2 regions of the Trinickia sp. Z7 genome follow, and region 1 is predicted to be linked to the other one. Evidence: predicted binding sites of a transcription regulator. Region 1 holds the regulator's gene; the other holds the start of a gene.

Region 1 (10,184 bases):
CGCGCTGGCGCGATCTGGCGCTGTTGCCCGCGTTGGTCCTGTTGATCGCGATCGGCGCCTGGATCAGCCCCAGCTTTCTCACGCGGGCCAATTTGATCAGCGTGCTCGGGGCATCGGCTGCGCTGGCGTTGGTCGTGCTCGCCGAATCGTTGATCGTCATCGTCGGCAAGTTCGATCTGTCGCTCGAATCGACCGTCGGTTTCGCCCCCGCCCTTGGCGCGATGCTCGTGATGCCGGCCGCGTCTGCCGGCTTCGGTTGGCAGTGGCCGCCGGCGGCGGGCCTTGTCGCGATCGTCGCGGTGGGCGCGCTGATCGGCTGGGTCAACGGCTTGCTCGTCGTGCGCTTGCGTCTGAACGCGTTCATCGTGACGCTCGCCATGCTGATCGTTTTGCGCGGTATGCTGGTCGGCGCGACCAAAGGCGGGACGCTGTTCGACATGCCGCCTTCGTTTTTCGCGTTGGCCACCGTGACCGTGCTGGGGTTGCCCTTGTCGGTATGGCTCGCGGCCGCCGCGTTTGCCGTTGCCGCCTTCGTGCTGCGCTATCACCGCATCGGCCGTGCACTTTATGCGATTGGCGGCAATGCCCAAGCGGCTCGGGCAGCCGGCATTCGCGTGGAACGAATCGTTTGGGGCGTGTTCGTGCTCGGTAGCGCGCTGGCGTCGATCGGCGGCCTCGTCGTGACGGGGTATGTGGGCGCGATCAACGCCAATCAGGGCAACGGGATGATCTTCACCGTGTTTGCCGCGGCCGTGATCGGCGGCATCTCGCTCGACGGAGGCAAGGGGACGATGTTCGGCGCGTTGACGGGGGTGTTGTTGCTCGGCGTCGTGCAAAACTTGCTGACGCTCGCGCAAGTCCCGTCGTTTTGGATTCAAGCGATTTACGGCGCCATCATTCTGGGCTCGCTGATGATCGCCCGTTTAGCCGGCAGCCAGGAGTAAGGGACCATGACGCTCGACCCGCGGCTGCTGCTGCTTTCTCCGGACGACAATTGCGTGATCGCCGCGACCGCGCTCGAGGCCGGTGTGGTGGTGGACATCGAAGGCGAGCGCGTGGCGCTTTCGAAGACGATCGCGCTCGGACACAAACTTGCGCGCCGCGCGTTGCGCGCGGGCGAGAAAGTCGTGCGCTACGGCGCGCCGATCGGTCATGTCACGTGCGACGTCGCCAAAGGCGAGCATCTGCATACGCACAACCTCGAAAGCGATTACTTGCCCACTTACACGCTCGACGCGGGCCACGCCTTCGTCGGACACGACGATTGAACCACTGTCAGCGGAAACGAATATGAACGAGATCCCATCCGATGCCGCGCCGCTTTTGGGTTATGTGCGGCAAGACGGGCGCAAGGGGATACGCAATGTCGTCGCCGTTGCGTATCTGGTCGAATGCGCGCATCACGTCGCACGCGAAATCGTGACGCAATTCGCGCCGCGCTTGCTGCATGCCGATGCCGACGTAGCGGCGGACGAACAGGCCGGTGGGCAAGGCGTTGGCCTGTCCGCTGCCGATTTCGATCCGGTCAACGCCCACGATGCGGCGCCCGAAGTCCACTTGATCGGCTTTCCGGGTTGCTATCCCAACGCTTATGCGCAGAAGATGCTCGCACGCATCGCGACTCACCCGAACGTCGGCGCGGTGCTGTTCGTCTCGCTCGGCTGCGAAAGCATGAACAAGCACTTGCTGGTCGATGCGGTGCGCGAAAGCGGCCGGCCCGTCGAAGTGCTGACGATTCAGGAAACCGGCGGCACGCGCAGCACCATCATGCGCGGCGTCGAATGGGTCCGGCGCGCTCGGCGCACGCTTGCCCAGATGCGCCCCGTGCCGATGCGCGTTGACGAGTTGATCGTCGGCACCGTGTGCGGCGGCTCCGACAGCACGAGCGGCATCACGGCCAATCCCGCGGTGGGGCGCGCGTTCGACGCGATGATCGAGCGCGGCGCGGCCTGCGTGTTCGAGGAGACGGGCGAGCTCGTAGGCTGCGAGCATCACATGAAGTCGCGCGCGGCGCGCGCCGAATTGGGCGAGGCCATCGTGGCCTGTGTCGAGAAGGCCGCGCGTTACTACACGATCATGGGGCACGGCAGCTTCGCCGTCGGCAACGCGGATGGCGGGTTGACGACGCAGGAAGAGAAATCGCTCGGCGCTTATGCGAAGAGCGGGGCCTCGCCCATCGTCGGCATCGTCAAACCCGGCGATATTCCGCCGACGGGCGGTCTGTACTTGCTCGACGTCGTGCCCGACGGAGAGCCGCGCTTCGGCTTTCCGAACATCAGCGACAACGCCGAGATCGGCGAGCTCATCGCTTGCGGCTGTCACGTCATCCTATTCACGACGGGGCGCGGCTCCGTCGTCGGTTCCGCCGTTTCGCCGGTAATCAAGATTTGCGCGAACCCGGCCACGTATCGCAATTTGTCGGGCGATATGGACGTCGATGCGGGGCGCATCCTCGAAGGACGCGCATCACTCGACGAGGTCGGTCGCGAGATCTTCGAGGCGACGCTCGCGCTCGGGCGAGGCGAGCGCTCGAAGTCGGAACTGCTCGGCCATCAGGAATTCATCCTGACCTACAAGGCGTTCGAGCCGATCGGCCCCGGCTGCTTGCCGATCGTCCCGGTTGCGTCCGTGCCGGAGGGCGCATGAGCGCGGGCGCAAGCACGGGGGTGGCCGCGCGCCGCCGAATCGGCCGCACTTCGCTCGAAGTCACGGCCCTCGGGCTCGGATGTGCGGGGCTAGGCGGCTTGTACCGCGACGTCGGCGAGGCCGGTGCGCGCGCGACCATCGACGCGGCCTGGGAAGCCGGCATTCGCTTGTTCGACACTGCGCCGTACTACGGCTATACGAAAAGCGAGCATTACGTCGGCGCGGCGCTGCGCGAGCGCGAGCGCGATACGTTCGTGCTTTCGACGAAGGCGGGACGGATCATGCACCCCAATCGCGAGGCGTCGGCACGCGCACCGCGGGACGGGTGGGCGCACCCGCTGCCGTTCACGCCCGTTTTCGACTACACGTACGACGGTATCCTGCGCTCGTTCGACGATAGCCTGCAGCGGCTCGGCATGGCGCGCATCGACATTTTGCTCCTGCATGACATCGGCGCGCTCACGCACGGCGAGCAAAGCGCGCACTATTGGCGGCAATTGAGCGCAGGCGGCTTCAAAGCGCTCGACGAGCTTCGCGCTTGCGGTGCGGTGCGGGCCGTGGGACTGGGCGTGAACGAGGCGGGCGCGGTGCTCGATGCCATGCGCGAGTTCGAGATCGACTGTGCATTGTTGGCCGGGCGCTACACACTGCTCGAGCAGCAGAGCCTCGACTCCCTGCTGCCCGAGTGCGAGCGGCGCGGCGTGTCGATGCTCGTGGGCGGCGTGTTCAATTCGGGCATCCTCGCGCGTGGCGTTCGGCATCTGCGGGAGCCCGGCGGGGATGCTTCGAGCGCGCTCAAATTCAATTACGGGACGGCGCCCGCCGCAGTGATCGAGCGGGTGGCGCGAATCGAGGCGCTGTGCGATGCGCACGACGTCGCGCTGCCGAGCGCCGCGTTGCGTTTCCCGTATGCGCACCAAGCGGTTGCGAGCGTGCTGACGGGAGCCAGCAGCGTAGCCGAACTGCAAAGCAGCATCGATGCGTTCGCCGCGCCGATTCCGGGCGAGCTCTGGACGGCGTTGCGCGCCGAGGGTTTGTTGGATCCGAGAGCGCCCACGCCGAGCGAGTGATGCCGCGGCCATGCTCGGCTGCGCGGCACTCCGGCGGACGGTTCGCCGCGCGTGCCGGTGCTGGCCTTTGATAACTACTTTTCGACGGAGTGTTGCAAACGATGACCGCCATCGCCACGAGTTTTCCCGCGTCCCCGGCCACGCGCCTGGCAGGTAAGACCGCGCTCGTCACGGCCGCCGCCCAGGGCATCGGCCGCGCCTGCGCCGAGCGCCTCGCCCAAGAGGGCGCTCGCGTCATCGCCACCGATATCCGGCTCGATCTGCTGGCGCAAGCGCCGTTCGAGGCGCGTGCGCTCGATGTGCGCGACGGCGCGGCGATCGCGGCGCTGGCCGATGAGATAGGCGGCGTGGACGTGCTGGTCAACTGCGCCGGCTTCGTTCATGCCGGTACCATCCTGGAATGCGGGGAAGCCGACTGGGATTTTTCGTTCGATCTGAACGTGAAGTCGATGTATCGGACAATACGGACGTTTCTGCCGGGCATGCTCGAGCGCGGCGGCGGTTCGATCGTGAGCCTCGCGTCGGCGGCCTCGAGCGTGAAGGGCGTGCCCAACCGTTTCGTCTACGGCACGACGAAAGCAGCCGTGATCGGGCTCACGAAGGCCGTGGCGGCCGATTTCGTCACGCGCGGCGTTCGCTGCAATGCGATCTGCCCCGGCACCGTGGCATCCCCCTCGCTGACGGCGCGGATCGCGGAGCAGGCCCAGGCACAGGGCAAGAGCGTAGCCGAGGTCGAGAGCGCGTTCATTTCCCGGCAGCCGATGGGGCGGATCGGGCGCCCCGAGGAAATTGCGGCGCTGGCTGCCTACTTGGCCTCGGACGAAGCGGCATTCACCACGGGGCAGATTCACCTGATCGACGGCGGCTGGTCGAACTGAGCGGGCCACGCCTGCCGCGTTTTATCCATCCTGAGGATTGAGCACTACATGAAACTTCTTCGCTATGGTCCCAAGGGCCAGGAAAAGCCCGGTCTGGTCGACTTCGACGGCATCGTGCGCGATCTGTCGTCGGTGATCGATGATATCGCCGGAGACGTCCTATCCGACGCCGGTCTCGCGCGCCTGCGTGCGCTCGATCCGTCGACGCTGCCGCGCGCCCCCGAGGGCGTGCGTCTCGGCGCTTGCGTCGGCCGCGTGGGCAAGATGGTTTGCATCGGCCTGAACTACGCCGATCATGCGGCCGAATCCAACCTGCCCGTGCCGAGCGAACCGGTCGTCTTCAATAAATGGACGAGCGCGATCGTCGGCCCGAACGACGACGTGCACATTCCGCGTGGTTCGACCAAGACCGATTGGGAAGTCGAACTCGGAGTCGTCATCGGCAAACCGTGCAACTATGTCCGAGCGGCCGATGCGCTCGACTACGTGGCCGGCTACTGCGTCGTCAACGACGTGTCCGAGCGCGAATGGCAGATCGAGCGCGGCGGACAATGGGACAAGGGCAAGGGATTCGATACGTTCGGGCCGCTCGGGCCATGGCTCGTGACACGCGACGAAGTGCCGGACCCGCAGCAATTGGATTTGTGGCTTGAAGTGGACGGCCACCGCTACCAGAACGGCAACACGCGCACGATGATCTTCGGGGTCGCCGAAATCGTGGCTTATCTGAGCCAATGCATGAGCCTGCAGCCCGGCGACGTCATCTCGACGGGCACGCCTCCGGGCGTCGGGCTCGGCATCAAGCCGGCGCCGGTCTACTTGAAGCCGGGGCAGACGATACGCTTGGGCATCGCCGGGCTCGGCGAGCAGCGGCAGCGCACGGTCGCAGCGCAGTAAGCATTCTCACAGGCCGGCCGGCTAGAAACTCGCGCGCCGCACGCGCGCGGGTGCTGTTGCGGCGCGAGGCGGCGATCGCAGCGTCAGAGGCTTTCGTCGTCGGCGAACACGCTGTTCTCCGCCAATATGGGTTCTTCGTCCACGCACTGGACGTGCCAATGGCCGCGCGCCTTGATGCCGCACAGTTGTGCGCCGCCCGTTTCGCCCTCGAACGGGCCTTCGTCGTTCTCCAGATCGAATCCAGTCAACTCGCAGATCGCCTCGCCATCGCGCGCCCTGCACAGGCGCGTCGATCCGGGCTGCGACTCGACGACGCCCCACGTCGGCAGATCCAATCCGAAGTGGCTCTCGCGCGACCATCTGCGCGCGTCGCGATCGATCCAGACGATCGCGTAGGCGCAGGGATTGATCTCGTCGAACGTACTGAGATGGATGGTGATGCGCATCGTCATGTCCTCCTCTTACTGCGTTCGGTTCGGGTTCCGGTGCTCGGTGGCCGGGCATCCCCGGGCAAGGGATAGGCCGAGCTGCGTTGCCTCGCTGTTACGCTTTACGAACGATGATCGCCCGATGTGCATGCCCGCGCCTTGCGCTGGGTCAAGATGAGGCGGCCTGATTGCGCTCAAATGGACGAGGAACGCGATTCGTGGGTAGACGAATATGCGGCGCGCATGCGGCAGGAACGCAAGGAGAAGAGCGATATGCGAGCGATGGTGTACGACGGGCGTTCGCCCGTGCTGCAATTGCGCGATTTGGCCGAGCCGCAGGCCGGGCCCGGCCAGCTTTTGATCGAGGTGCATGCCTGCGGCGTTTGCCGCACCGATCTGCATGTGGTCGATGGCGAATTGACCCGGCCGAAGACGCCGCTCGTGCCCGGGCATGAGATCGTGGGCGCGGTGGCCGCGCTCGGCGATGGCGTGAAAACGTTCGCCGTGGGCGATCGGGTAGGCGTGCCCTGGCTAGGCCATACATGCGGCCATTGCCCGTATTGCGGGCGGGGAAAGGAAAATTTGTGCGACGCGCCGCAGTTCACGGGATATACGATCGATGGCGGCTATGCCGAACGCACGGTCGCCGACAGCCGTTATTGTTTTCATTTGCCGGCGCGCTATACCGACGTCCAGGCGGCGCCGCTCCTGTGCGCCGGGTTGATCGGCTACCGGGCGTTGTCGATGGCCGGGGATGCGCATCGGATCGGCCTCTACGGCTTCGGCGCGGCCGCGCACATCGTCGCGCAGGTGGCGCGGCATCAGGGGCGGGAAGTCTATGCGTTCACGCGCGCAGGCGATACGGCGGCGCAAACGCTCGCAAGGCGCCTGGGCGCGCATTGGGCCGGCTCCAGCGCCGAGCCGGCTCCGGCGCCGCTCGACGCCGCGCTCATTTTCGCGCCCGTCGGCGCCTTGGTGCCGGCGGCATTACGAGCAGTGGTCAAAGGCGGGGTGGTCGTCTGCGGCGGGATTCATATGAGCGATATCCCGTCCTTCCCCTACGACGATTTGTGGGGCGAGCGCCGGATCGTCTCGGTGGCCAATCTCACGCGCGAGGACGGCCATGCGTTCATGCGGCTCGCCGCGGATATCCCGCTCGAGATCGAAACCACGGTCTATCCGCTGGCCGAAGCGAACCGGGCGTTGGCCGATCTTCGGGAAGGGCGGCTCTCGGGCGCCGCGGTGCTCGATGTCCGCGCGTAACGCGCGTTTCCGGGAGGCGTCCAGGGTGCGGTAAGCGCGCCTTTACACTCGGTTCAGCGCCTCGAGGTTGACGATGCGGATTTGCTTGCCGTGCGTCTGCAAGAGCCCGTCGCGTTGGAACTTCGAGAACATGCGGCTCACGGTTTCGAGCTTCATGCCGAGGAAGTTGCCCAGCTCTTCGCGCGTCATGCGCAGGTTGAATTCGGCTGCGGAATAACCCCGCGCCTTCATTCGATTCGACACATTGAGCAGGAAGGAGGCGACCCGCTGCTCGGCGCTCATCGTGCCGAGCAACATCATCAGCGACGATTCGCGCACGATTTCGCCGCTCATCATGCGCAGCACTTGCTGCTGAAGCGGGCGCGATTCGGCGCACATCGCTTCGAGCGGCGCATACGGAATGATGCAGACGCTGCCGTCTTCCAGGGCGATCGCGTCGCTGCTGTGCGACTCGGTGCCGAGGCCGTCGAGACCCAACACTTCGCCGGCCAAATGAAAGCCGGTGACTTGCTCGCGACCGTCTCGATGCATGACGACCGTTTTAAAAGAGCCGGCGCGAATGGCATAAATGCTCTGGAACGGATCGTTCGCACGGTAGAGCGTGTCCCCGCGCTTGATATGGCGCGTGGCGCTGACGATCGAATCGAAGCGCACGAGTTCCTCGGCATCCAACGTGCACGGCACGCAAGCCGAGCGCATCGAACAGGTGGCGCAGTGCTGCGCGGGGCGTGCGGCCTTGATGGAGCGTGGGGCAGCGCAGGCGCGCGCCGCGCATGCCGGGGCGCTTGCCGTAGCAGGTACCGCGACGCCGTCGGCGAAAACTGCTTCGTTCAGCATACGACCTCCGTCGAAAGGGACGCATCGCCAAGTGGCGCGCGCTGGTTCCTGATTCACCATCCCAGTATCGGCGGTAAGGTGTTTGAAAAAAATCGGCGCTGTATGAAACTGCGGTAAGTGTTGACGAAGCGTCGTAAGGATTTTCCTACAGGCGTTCGAGGAGAAATGGGAAAGCCGGGCCCGCCCACCCGGGGACCGGCGCGATCGATTGCGCGAGAAGGGCCGATGGTTGCGCGCACAATCATTCGCGCGACTCGCCGCCCGCTGGGGTATTACTCGCCCAAAACCGCCGCAATACCGGATGAATCGCCTGATGCCACCGCGGCCCGGTGAACAGGTCGTAGTGATCGCAGTCGTCAATGGTCAGACGCATGCGCTTTTCGTCGGGCACGCCCGTGCAGAGTGCGTGCGCCGCATGGGTCTGACCGGCGCCGGTGATGTCGTCGCGATCGCCCTCCACGGTGCAAAGCGCCGTCGCATGCAGCGCCGCGGGTCTCACGTGCCTCGCACCGACCGACCATGTGCCGCGCGCCAAGCGCTGCTCCTGAAAGACGATGCGCAGCGTGTCGAGGAAGTAGTCCTCGTCCATGTCCAGCACGGCGCAATACTCGTTGAGCGAGCGCAGCGCCGAGGCGATGGCTTGCGGGCCGCCCGACAGCCGGCTCGTCCAATAGCGCGATTCGAGGGCCAACTGTCGATGCGGATGCGCCGCGACGATCGCGGCGTGCTGGAGATATCCGGGGTAGATGCGGCGTCCGACGCCCGCGTACCCGTTCGGAACGGTATCGATGAGCGTGCGGCGGAACCATTCGATGTCGTGGGTGGTTGCGAGCCGGTCGATCATCGTTGGGCTCAGGCGCGAGTCGATCGGCCCGCCCATGAGCGTGACGGACAGCGGGGCCCGATGCTCCCCTGAACCGGCGACGAGCGCCGACGCCGCAAGCGCGGGCGGCGCGGCTTGGCAAACCGCCATCACGTGGACGCCCCGGTTCGCAAGAAGGCGTAAGAAGCGTTCGACGGTGAGCGCGTAATCGTCGAGGCCGAATTTACCTTGCGCGAGCGGCACGTCGCGTGCGTTGGCCCAATCGGTGACGAACACATCGGCGTCTTCGAGCACCGTTTCGACCGTCTCGCGCAGCATCACGGCGTGATGTCCGGCAAGCGGCGTCACGAGCAGGACGCAGGCGCGCGCGCGCGGCTCGGCCGCGTGTGCGGTTGTGTCGGCACGGCGGCCGCGGGCCGGCTCGGCGGCGTTTGCATGCGCCGCTCGTTCACGCGTGGTGCGTCGTTGGTGCGGATCATGCGCGGGCGAGGGGGCGCCTTCTCGCTCGAATGCGCGCAGCGCGCAAAAAGGCGTGCGATCGACGACCGTCTCGCTCACCGAAACGGTCTGGCCGCCGATCTGCACCGATGCGATCCCGAACGGCGGCGGTTCCGGCGTCGCCTGCAATAGACGGTAGAGCCAATCGCAGCCGGGCGGCCCGACGCGCGCGAGCCGCGCCGCGTCTTCGTTCTGCGCGGCCGGGTGCGCATTGCCGGTAACCGCCGCGAAGCCGCCCCAGGGTGCGGCGACGAGCGAGGCCCATGCGTCGACCGAGCGCATCAGCGCGCGTTGCGATTCGAGCCACTGATAGAACATGGTCGCCTCCGCCGGTGGGCCGCACCGTGTGCGGCGTCCGGCGCTACTGCGCCGCCGAAGCGCCGGATCGAGAAGGGCGCCGCCCCGCGGCGACGCTCGAGCGGCGCAAGCTCGCCGCGTGAGCTATTGTGCGGACGCTCGAAGGCCGCTGGCAACCCCGCCGTTCGACGCGGCCGAGGCGGCCCGATGGCACGGCGTTCGGTCTAAATTGCCGTTGACCATCGCACCTGTTGTACTATTGTGCGTTTTTGTCCAACGTAACCAGTCACGCATGCTCGATTTCTTTCGCAACCACAAGCGCCTGATGATGCTCATGCTCGTCCTCGTCATCGTGCCGGGGCTGGGTTTCGTCGGTATTCAAGGCTTTCGCAACTTCTTCGACGAAAGCGCGAACGTCGCGAGCGTGAACGGGCACAAGATCACCCGTGCCGAATTCGACAGCGCCATGCGCCAGCAGCTCGACCAGGCGCGCCAGTTTCTCGGCGCGCAGTTCGATGCGAAGGTGCTCGATACGCCCGCGCGCCGC
Region 2 (10,184 bases), on a different contig from region 1:
CGTCGGCTCTTCGATCGCGTAATAGCTTTCCCCGGCCACGTCGAAGCGGCCTTTGCACAGCGTCGGGTAGCCCGCGTTCTCGTCGTCGGCGTAACGGTCGATCAGCACGCCGTTCAAGCGCGACTCGAGCCCCTGCGAGGTTTTTTGCCACCGCACGTGCTTCGCGGGCGAACACACGCCGTGGGTATTGGGCGACTCGCCCGTTGCATACGAGGACAGCGCGCAGCGCCCTTCCACCATCACGCACAGGCTGCCGAAACCGAAGACTTCGAGTTCGACCGTCGTGTTTTCCGTCACGTGCTCGACTTGTGTGAGCGACAGCACGCGCGGCAGCACGGCGCGCGAAACGCCGAAATGCTGCTGATAGAAGTTGATCGCTTCGTAGTTCGTTGCCGAGCCTTGCACCGACAGATGCAAGCGCAAATCAGGATAGCGATCGCGCGCGTAGCGCATGAGTCCCGGATCGGCCACGATAACCGCATCGACGCCGGCTTCGGCCGCGCGGTCGACAGCGGTGCGCCAGACGGGCCACGCCGTGGGCTGCGGGTAGGTATTGAGGGCGACCAGCACCTTGCGGCCACGCTCGTGCGCATAGTCGATGCCGGTGCGAATCGCCGCTTCGTCGAAATTCAGGCCTGCGAAGTTTCTCGCGTTCGTCGCGTCGCGAAAGCCGAGGTACACGCAATCGGCGCCGTTATCGACGGCGGTCTTCAATGCCGGCAGGCTGCCGGCCGGACAGACGAGCTCCATCTATGGGGAATGCCTCTTCATGAAAAATGCGCTTGGCGCGCGGTCGCCGCTACACCGAAAGACGGCTGCGTATTTAGGCTGCGGCGTCCACCGGCATGCGCGCGTGCGAATCGTCGGCCGCGCGGGGCGTCCCGGCGCTCGCTTCGTTCTCCGCGGGCTTGACGCCGGTCAGCAGGTAGGTGATGAGATCGCGCACGGGGCGAATCTGCGTGCCGAAGGGCAACGCCTCCGACCCGCGAAAGAACAGCCCGCGCTTGACGTCGCCGGCCAGCGCATAGGCGAGCCGCGTGTCGATGCAAAACTGCCCATGCTTGGCGATGCCGTCGCGCAAGCCGCACTGGGCCAGGCAATCGAAACCGACCGTGCATTTGCGCGCTTTGGCCACGCGTTGCAGCTTGGCTTCCTTCTCGAGGTATTCGGCCAACCAAGGCGTGCGCACTGCGCGTGCTGGAAGCCCCGCCACGCTCATGAAAGTGACGATGTCATCGGGCGTTGCCTCGACGAGCACGCGCTTGAAGTTCGGGTGAGCATCGCCCTCCTCGCTCACCGCGAACGGCGTGCCCAATTGCACCGCGCTCGCGCCGAGCGACATCAACTCGCGCACTTGCTCCGGCGTGTGAATGCCGCCCGCGGCGATGAGCGGGATGCGCTCGCGTTCGAGGCCGAGGTCCTTGAACAACGCCAGCGTGCTTTCGATGACTTCCGAGAACGCGAACTGCGGGTTGGCGACGCTCTCGATCGTGGGTGCGCCAAGATGCCCTGCCGCGTAGCGCGGGTTCTCGATGACGATCGCATCGGGCAAGCGTTGTTTGCGCATCCACTTCTTGAGCACGAGCCCGATGCCGCGCGCATCCGACAGAATGGGGATCAGCGCCACCTCGGGATAATCGGCCGTCAGCTCGGGCAGATCGAGCGGCAAGCCCGCGCCGACGACGACGGCATGCGCCCCGCTTTCGCACGCCTGGCGCACGTAATCGGCATAAGCCGCGACCGCGCGCATCACGTTGACGGCGACGGCGCCGCGGCCGCCCGACAACGCGAGTGCGGCGCGAATCTCGCGATCGAGCGCTTCCAAATTGACGGCGTCGATCAGCGCGCGGTCGCGCGAGCGGGCCGTCTTGACCATGAGATCGGGATGATGGCGGCGCAGATCGACGCTCGAAATCGTTCCGAGCGCACCGAGCGAGGCAACGGTTCCAGCCAGGCGATGCGCGGATACGCCCACCCCCATTCCGCCTTGCACGATGGGCAGCAATGCTTTGCCCTTGATGCGCAGGGTTTCGAATACAGCCTTCGGCACTGACACGGGACAACCTCACGACGATCGCAGTAACCGGTAGTGTGAGGGGGAGAAGGACTGCGGACCTTAATCTGGATCAAGAACCGGTCCCGGCTTCGGTGTGACAATCGATCGCTGATGAAACCCCTTGCTTGTGAAACGATGCTCGCGCTATGCGGGCTCGAACCTCCCGAACCGATGGAGCGCGTGCTCGCGGCGCTGCGCACGCTCGCCGACGGCCGCTTCCTGTCCATGGAAATCGATCGCGAGCCGCTGCCGCTGTTTGCGCTGCTCGCGCGCGGCGGTTACGACTACGAGATGCGCGGACCGCTTGGCGGGCGCTACGAGATCGATATTTGGCGCAGGGCGTGATGCGGCGCGACCTGGAACTCGATGCATCGCCACCGCTCGGCGCGCCGTTACGCTTCTTTTTGAACGCACCCGTGTTCGCGTCGATAGCCGCGGCGTTGCTGCTTTATGCGGGCCCCGCAGGGTTCGCATCGCGCTGGTCGCCGTTTGCGCTCGCCGCGACGCACGCGCTCACGCTGGGCGCATTCGCAAGCGTGATGATGGGTGCGCTCATGCAGATCCTGCCGGTCGTGGCAGGGGCACAAATTGCGTGGGCACGCACAAGCGCCATCGGCATTCATGCGCTGCTCACGCTCGGCACGCTCTTGCTGATCGCCGCATTCATTGGCGCGAACAGCGCACTCTTTCCCTTCGCCGGTTCGCTGTGCGCCGCCGCCGCCGCCTGGTTCGCGCTCGCTTGCGCCATTGGCCTCGCGCGACGGTCCTCGGCTAGAACGCGCGGCACGGCCGATATCGTGCGCGCGGTGGGCCTCGCGTTGGTTGCACTGCTCGTCACCGTGGGGCTGGGCGCGATGCTCGCGCTGTCTTTGTCGCGTCCCCTGTCGCTACCGATGGTCACGCTGACGAATCTCCATCTCGCGTGGGGGCTGGCCGGATGGATCGGACTGCTCACCGCGGGCGTGGCCTATCAGGTGATCCCAATGTTTCAGGTCACCGAGCCGTACCCGCGCATGCTCACGCGGGCGTTTGCGCCGCTCGCGTTCTGCGCGCTCGCGCTGCTCACGCTGGGCAGCCTGGGGTGGCCGGCGCATGGCGCCATCGCTGCCGTTGCATTGCACGGCTCATTGCTTGCACTGTACTGCGGCTTCGCCGTGGTGACGCTCGCGCTGCTCCATCGCCGCAAGCGCCCCGCCCCCGATGCGACGACGCTCTTTTGGCGCACGGCGATGGCGAGCGTCGTCTGCGCGGCGCCCGCTTGGGCCATCGGCGCGTTGGCGGGCCGGCCGTCGAGCGCGGTCACGGTCGGGATTCTGTTGCTTGCGGGCGGTGTTTGGTCGGCGATCAGCGGCATGCTCTACAAGATCATTCCCTTCTTGCTGTGGTACCACATGCAAGCGTCGATCGACGTGCGCTCGTCGATCGTGCCGAAAGTCAAAGCAGTGCTGCCCGACACCCATGCCCGTGCGCAGTATTGGGCGCATTTGATCGCGCTCGTGCTGTTGCTCGCTGCCGGCGCATCGCCCGCGTGGCTGGCACGCCCCGCCGCATTGGCGTTCGTCGCCTCGAACCTATGGCTCGGGGCGAACATGGCGGGCGCGTTGCGGGTTTATGTGCGGGTCGTGCGCAAGCTCGCTTCAGTACGCGCAAGCAGCCTCGAGCTTTGACGGATCGGGGATCAAGATTTCACGGCCGCGAATGGTGACGAGCCCGCGCGTGCCGAGTTCATGCAGGATGCGCGAGAAATGTTCCGGCGTGAGATTCAAGCGCGAAGCGACCATTTTCTTGCCCGCCTCCAGCAGCACGCGCCGCCCCGGCTCCTCACAGCCCGCCTCCGGCTCGCCTTTTTGCGCGAGTAGATAGCTGATCACGCGGTGGGTGCCCGTGCGCAGCGAATAGGCCTCGACGTCGCGCATCAGCGCGTGCAGGCGAGCGCTCATACCGGCCAGCATCTTGCAAGCGAAGTCGGGGTCGGTGCGCAAGCCGTCGACGATGGCCGCCTTGGTTACGTGCAGCAGCAAGGAATCGCTGAGCGCCTGCGCCGATACGAAATAGGGTTTCCCGAGAAACATCAATGCTTCGCCGAAGCTGTCGCCGGGGCTGACGAGCCGCACCACTTTTTCTTCGCCGAGGGGCGAAGTCACACTGAGCTTGATCTGCCCGTAGACGACCGCGTGCAGGCCCGTGCAGGGGTCGCCGCAATGGAACACCATCTCTTTTCGCGCAACCTGTTGCTGCGTCGTGCCGAGCGCGACACGATCGAGCTCGGCGTCCGAGAGCTCGTTGAACAGCGGCATTCGGGCGAGAAAGTCCTGAACGCGAATCTTCCCTTTTTGCATCGATCGCCCCCATCCGCTAAGAGTCATATCAGCTTCGAATAGGACGCGGCGCTGGGTCGCCCCAGGTACTTGTCGAACGTCATCGCCACGGCGCGCACGAACAGCCGCCCTTTGGGCAAGACTCGAATCGAACCTTCGTCGACGGCAACGAGCTGCGCTTGCTCGAACGGCGCCAGCGCCGCGAGCTCCGCCTCGAAGTAGCGTCCGAAGTCGATGCCGTGCCGAGCTTCGACGTCACCGAACACGAGCGGCATGCTGCACATCAGCGTCATGACGACTTCACGGCGCAAGAGGTCGTCGGCGCTCAGCGTCATGCCGCGCTCGACCGGAAGGCGCCCTTCGTCCAGCCGCTCGTAATAGGTCTTCACCGACCGCGTCGATTGACAGTAGGACCGCCCGATCTTACCGATGGCCGAGACGCCGAAGCCGACCAGGTCGCATTCGGCCTGTGTCGTGTAGCCCTGGAAGTTGCGATGCAGGCTGTTCTCGCGCAGCGCACGGCTCAATTCGTCGTCCGGCTTGGCGAAATGATCGAGACCGATGTAGACATAGCCCGCGTCGAGCAGCCTGCGCGTCGCTCGCATGAAGATGCGCAGCCGGTCCTCGGCGAGCGGCAGCTCGCGCGCGTCGATGAGGCGCTGCGCCTTGAAGCGCGAGGGCAGGTGCGCGTAGTTGTAGAGCGCGATGCGATCGGGGGCGAGGCGCACCACTTCGTCGAGCGTGCGCTCGAAGCTAGCGACCGATTGTCGCGGCAAGCCGTAAATCAAATCCATGTTGATGGATTGAAAGCCGGCGTCGCGGCTCGCGCCCAATGCACGCTCGACCATGTCGAGCGGCTGAATGCGGTTCACGGCCTGCTGCACGGCCGGATCGAAATCTTGCACGCCGAAGCTCGTGCGATTGAAGCCCAGCGCGGCAAGCTCGGCCAATGTCGTCGGCTTCACCGTTCGCGGGTCGATCTCGACGCCCAACTCGGCTTCGGGCACGAAGTCGAAATGCTTGCGCAGCCCTTCGAGCAACGTACCGAGTTCGGCCATGCTGAAAAAGGTCGGCGTGCCGCCGCCCAAATGCAATTGGGAGGTGCGCCGATCGTCGCCGAGTTCGGGCGCGACCATCGCGATTTCGCGCAACAGGTAGCCGAGGTATTCGGTGGCCCGCCCGTGCTCGCGCGTAATGACTTTGTTGCAGGCGCAGAAATAACAGAGCGATTCGCAGAACGGCAAATGGGCGTAGACCGAGAGCCGGGGCTTCACCGCCGCGCCGGCGCGCTCCGCGAGATGACCGCGATAGGCGGCCTCGTCGAAGCCGGGCACGAAGCGATCGGCGGTCGGGTAAGACGTATAGCGCGGCCCCGCGTTGTCGAAGCGCCGGATCAGCGCCTCCGATATCTCGATGTCGGCGAAACGATCAAGGTCCGCTTTCGGCGTGGTAGACGAGGTGTCGCGGCATTGCGCCGTTTCTGCTGACATATTCCTTCCCATGAACGTGCGTGGCCGGCAACGGGGCCGGCTGCGATCATTATCGAACCCACGATCCATAAAAACTTGATGTATGTCAGCAATGTTTCGTTCGGAGGCTCGCTCCCGGTGTCCATCTTGCCTAGTCACACGGTCCGCGGTGCGCATAAAAGATATACAATGCATCTACTTTATAGGTGGCGTATGCGACTCACGGATTTCACCGATTACAGTCTGCGCGTGCTCATGTATGCAGCCGTGCGCTCGGACGAACTCGTCACGATTGCCGAAATTTCCGAGGCGCTCGGGATCGCGCGCGGGCATCTCGTCAAGATCGTGCATGCGCTCGGCCGCGCCGGTTATCTGAGCACGACGCGCGGCCGCACGGGCGGCTTGAAGCTGGGGCGACCGGCCTCGCGCATCACGGTTGGCGACGTGGTGCGGACGATGGAGGCCGACTTTCGGATGGTGGAGTGCTTCGATACCGAGGGCAACGCTTGCGTGATCACCGCGGCATGCGGGCTGCGCGGCGTGCTCGGCAGCGCACTGCGCGCGTACTTCGAAGTGCTGGACAAGTTCACGCTGGCCGATATCGCAGCGGAGCAGGGCAAGCTATTGCGGCTGCTGGGGCTCAATGCCACCGAGCAGCCGCTCGTGCGCATGGCGCGCAAGTAGCGCGTGCCGCGTTCAGTCAGAACGCGTTGACAGGAATCTTCAGATAACGCACGCCGTTCGATTCGGGCGGCGGCATGTCGCCGGCCCGGATGTTGACTTGGACCGCCGGCAGGATCAGCACCGGCATCGAGAGCGTGCGGTCCCGTTCCGTCCGCATTTGGACGAAGGCCTCTTCCGAGACCCCATCGTGCAAATGCACGTTCGCACGGCGCTCTTGCTCGACGCTCGTCTCGCAGCGTGCTTCACGCGAAGGCGGGGGATAGTCGTGGCACATGAACAGGCGCGTTTGCGGCGGCAGGGCGAGTAGCTTTTGCACCGAGCGGTAGAGCGCATGCGCGTCGCCGCCGGGGAAATCGCAGCGCGCCGAGCCCACGTCCGGCATGAACAGCGTGTCGCCCACGAACACCGCATCGCCGATTTGGTAGGCCATGTCGGCAGGCGTGTGGCCAGGCACGTGCAGCGCGCGCCCGGTCAACTCACCGAAAGCGAAAGTCTCGTCCGCGGCGAACAGATGGTCGAATTGCGTCCCATCCGCTGGCACGTCGCCTCCCAGATTGAACACGCGCTTGAACGCGCCCTGAACCGTGCGTATCTGCTCGCCGATCGCCGTCTTGCCGCCCAGCTCGCGTTTCAGGTATTGGGCCGCCGAAAGGTGATCGGCATGGGCATGGGTCTCGAGCAGCCACTGCACCTGCAGGCGATGCTCACGCACGAACGCAATGACGCGGTCGGCCGATGCGGTACTCGTGCGGCCCGACTTCGGGTCGTAGTCGAGGACCGAATCGATGACGGCCGCCGGCGTGCCGTCGCCGGCATGAACGACGTACGTGAACGTCGAGGTCGCACAATCGAAAAATGGCGCTACTTGGGGACGCATCGTCAATCCCTTCCAAAAGTGGAGTTGCCAAACAATATATCAATTAATATAATGTCTCTCAACATATTGTTGAACTTGCACCTACCGCGTCATATGGAAAGCCAGCTTACGCCGCAAACGTTGGACCACCTACGCCACTCGGCCACGAAGTGTTGTGCGCTACTCAAAGCCATGGCGCATGAGGACCGGCTGCTATTGCTGTGCCAGCTCACCGAGGGCGAGCAAAACGTCGGCGAGCTCGAAGCGCGTGTCGGCCTGCATCAGCCCAGCCTGTCGCAACACTTGGGCGTGTTGCGCGAAGAAGGGCTCGTCGCTGCAAGGCGAGAGGGCAAGTACATCTATTACAGCCTCGCCAGCGAGGAAGTCATCGCCATCATGCAAACTTTGGCCGAGCTCTTTTGCGGCAAGACCGAAGGGGCCAAGGCATGATCGTCGATATGTCGCATTTCGCCCCTGTCGCGGCCGTCACGGGCGGGCTGCTCATCGGCGCCGCGTCGGGTTTGTACATGCTGCTCAACGGCCGCATCGCCGGTATCAGCGGCATGATCGGCCGCCTGCTGGAACGGCGAACGCTCGAGCGCGCTTCTGCGCTCGCCTTTCTGCTCGGGCTCGTTGCCGCTCCGTGGCTGTGGCGGTTGGCTGCGCCGCTGCCCGCGGCCACCATCGAAGCCTCGCCATCCATGTTGGTGGCCGCCGGTTTGCTCGTCGGTTTCGGCACGCGCCACGGCTCGGGTTGCACGAGCGGCCACGGCGTATGCGGCATTTCCCGCGGCTCGGCCCGTTCGATCGCCGCCACGCTCTCGTTCCTATCGTTAGGATTCCTAACCGTCTTTCTGCTTCGTCACGCTTGATATGCTCGCTCTGTCCGGTTTCGCCGCAGGTCTCCTGTTCGGCTTAGGCCTCATCGTATCCAACATGGCCAACCCCGAGAAGGTGCTCGGCTTTCTCGACCTGGCCGGCCGCTGGGACCCCTCGCTCGCGTTCGTCATGGGCGGCGCCGTCGCGATCGGCGCCTTTGTCTTCGCGCTCACCCGCCGCGCCAGCTACAGCTTGCTCGGCGCCCCGGTCTCGTGGCCCACGGCGACGCGCATCGATCGCGCGCTCATCCTCGGCAGCGCTCTGTTCGGCGTCGGGTGGGGGCTCGCCGGCTTCTGCCCCGGCCCGGCACTCGTCGCCGCCTCGAGCGGCCAGCCCAAAGCATTGCTATTCGTGCTCGCGATGTTGGCGGGCATGGGCCTGCATTCGCTCACCACGCGGCTGCGCGCCGCACGTACCTGAAACGGAGTTCGCGCCCATGTCCACGCCATTCGTACAGCACGATCCGACCTTTTCGTCGACCGCGCAGGTGCTGCCGGAGGACCTTCCCAGCATCGCCGCGGCGGGTTATCGGTCGCTCATCTGCAATCGTCCCGACGGCGAAGGCGGCCCTTCGCAGCCGAGTTCCCAGGCGATGCAGGCGGCTGCCGAGCGCGCCGGGCTTGCGTTCGCCTACCTGCCTGTCCAGCCGGGCAAGATGACGCCCGAGCAAGCGCAAACCTTCGCAAACTTGCTGCAAACGATGCCCAAGCCCGTGCTCGCGTATTGCCGTACGGGCAATCGTTCCGCTGGCCTGTACCGCGCCGCGACCACACCGGCGCAAACATCCAAGGAATCGTCCATTGCGCCGGCTTGCACCTGGGAAAAAACTTTCGACGTGGTCGTCGTGGGCGGGGGCAGCGCAGGGATCGCCGTGACGGCCAGCCTGCTTCGCCGTCAACCGGGCCTCAATATCGCGGTGATCGAACCGCGCGACACGCACGACTATCAGCCGGCGTGGACCCTCGTCGGCGGCGGCCTGTACGATGCGAGCAAAACGCGCCGGCCGATGAGCGAAGTCATGATCAAGGGCGCCACTTGGATCCGCGCCGCCGTCGCGAGGTTCGAGCCCGACGACAACCGGGTGCGGCTCGACACCGGTGAAGCCGTGCCATACCGGGACCTCGTCGTTGCAGCGGGGCTGCGCCTCGCATGGGAGCGCATCGAAGGTCTCGAAGCGGCGCTCGGCAAGCATGGCGTGACGTCCAACTACCGCTACGACCTGGCGCCTTATACCTGGGAACTCGTCCGCGCGATGAGCAGCGGCACGGCGCTCTTCACGCAGCCAGCGATGCCGATCAAATGCGCAGGCGCGCCGCAAAAAGCGATGTATCTTTCCTGCGATCACTGGCGGCGCGTCGGCGCGCTCGACAAAATCAACGTCGAATTCAATACCGATGGCGCCGTGCTGTTCGGCGTCGCCGCCTTCGTGCCGGCGCTGATGCAATACGTGTCGCGCTACCGCGTCAATCTCGCATTCGGCTCCAATCTCGTTGCCGTGGACGGGCCGAACAAGCTCGCCTATTTCGACGTCCGGGATGCCGACGGGCGCACCGAGCGCGTAGCCAAACGTTTCGACCTGCTGCATGTCGTTCCGCCCCAAGTCGCGCCCGATTTCGTCCGCGACAGCCAACTGGCCGATGCCGCCGGGTGGTGCGAAGTCGATCCCGCAACGCTGCAGCATCCGCGCTATCCGAACGTGTTCGCGCTCGGCGATGTCTGTTCCGCGCCCAACGCCAAGACGGCCGCCGCCGCGCGCAAGCAGGCCGTCATCGTCGCATCGAACTTGCTCGCGATGCGCGCCGGGCGGCCTCTGCCGCGCCGCTACGATGGTTACGGCGCGTGCCCGTTGACGGTCGAGCGGGGCAAGGTCGTGCTCGCCGAATTCGGCTACGGCGGCAAGCTGTTGCCCACCTTTGCGCTCG

The links. The regulator FNR, encoded in region 1, switches genes on or off when oxygen is low (the NO sensors DNR and NnrR bind a similar motif). The targets are predictions, from matches to a motif close to TTGATNNNNATCAA.
Region 2: the regulator FNR is predicted to act here: its motif matches at 2,117-2,130, upstream of QQS38_RS06510 (DUF2249 domain-containing protein).

The regions. Positions count from the first base shown of each region.
Region 1 is NZ_JAUEQW010000001.1:112,637-122,820, reverse strand. Features, by position in the region: gene QQS38_RS00545 (ABC transporter permease) at 1-944, shown strand, start outside; gene QQS38_RS00540 (UxaA family hydrolase) at 951-1,268, shown strand; gene QQS38_RS00535 (UxaA family hydrolase) at 1,291-2,646, shown strand; gene QQS38_RS00530 (aldo/keto reductase) at 2,643-3,716, shown strand; gene QQS38_RS00525 (SDR family oxidoreductase) at 3,818-4,594, shown strand; gene QQS38_RS00520 (ureidoglycolate lyase) at 4,643-5,491, shown strand; gene QQS38_RS00515 (DUF3564 family protein) at 5,575-5,943, opposite strand; gene QQS38_RS00510 (zinc-dependent alcohol dehydrogenase family protein) at 6,193-7,182, shown strand; gene fnr (fumarate/nitrate reduction transcriptional regulator Fnr) at 7,225-8,019, opposite strand; gene phaZ (polyhydroxyalkanoate depolymerase) at 8,261-9,658, opposite strand; gene QQS38_RS00495 (SurA N-terminal domain-containing protein) at 9,930-10,184, shown strand, end outside.
Region 2 is NZ_JAUEQW010000003.1:9,477-19,660, reverse strand. Features, by position in the region: gene ubiU (ubiquinone anaerobic biosynthesis protein UbiU) at 1-750, opposite strand, end outside; gene QQS38_RS06515 (NAD(P)H-dependent flavin oxidoreductase) at 824-2,056, opposite strand; gene QQS38_RS06510 (DUF2249 domain-containing protein) at 2,168-2,401, shown strand; gene QQS38_RS06505 (hypothetical protein) at 2,401-3,723, shown strand; gene QQS38_RS06500 (Crp/Fnr family transcriptional regulator) at 3,694-4,395, opposite strand; gene hemN (oxygen-independent coproporphyrinogen III oxidase) at 4,419-5,864, opposite strand; gene QQS38_RS06490 (Rrf2 family transcriptional regulator) at 6,057-6,527, shown strand; gene QQS38_RS06485 (MBL fold metallo-hydrolase) at 6,544-7,404, opposite strand; gene QQS38_RS06480 (ArsR/SmtB family transcription factor) at 7,498-7,833, shown strand; gene QQS38_RS06475 (YeeE/YedE family protein) at 7,830-8,255, shown strand; gene QQS38_RS06470 (DUF6691 family protein) at 8,257-8,682, shown strand; gene QQS38_RS06465 (bifunctional protein tyrosine phosphatase family protein/NAD(P)/FAD-dependent oxidoreductase) at 8,699-10,184, shown strand, end outside.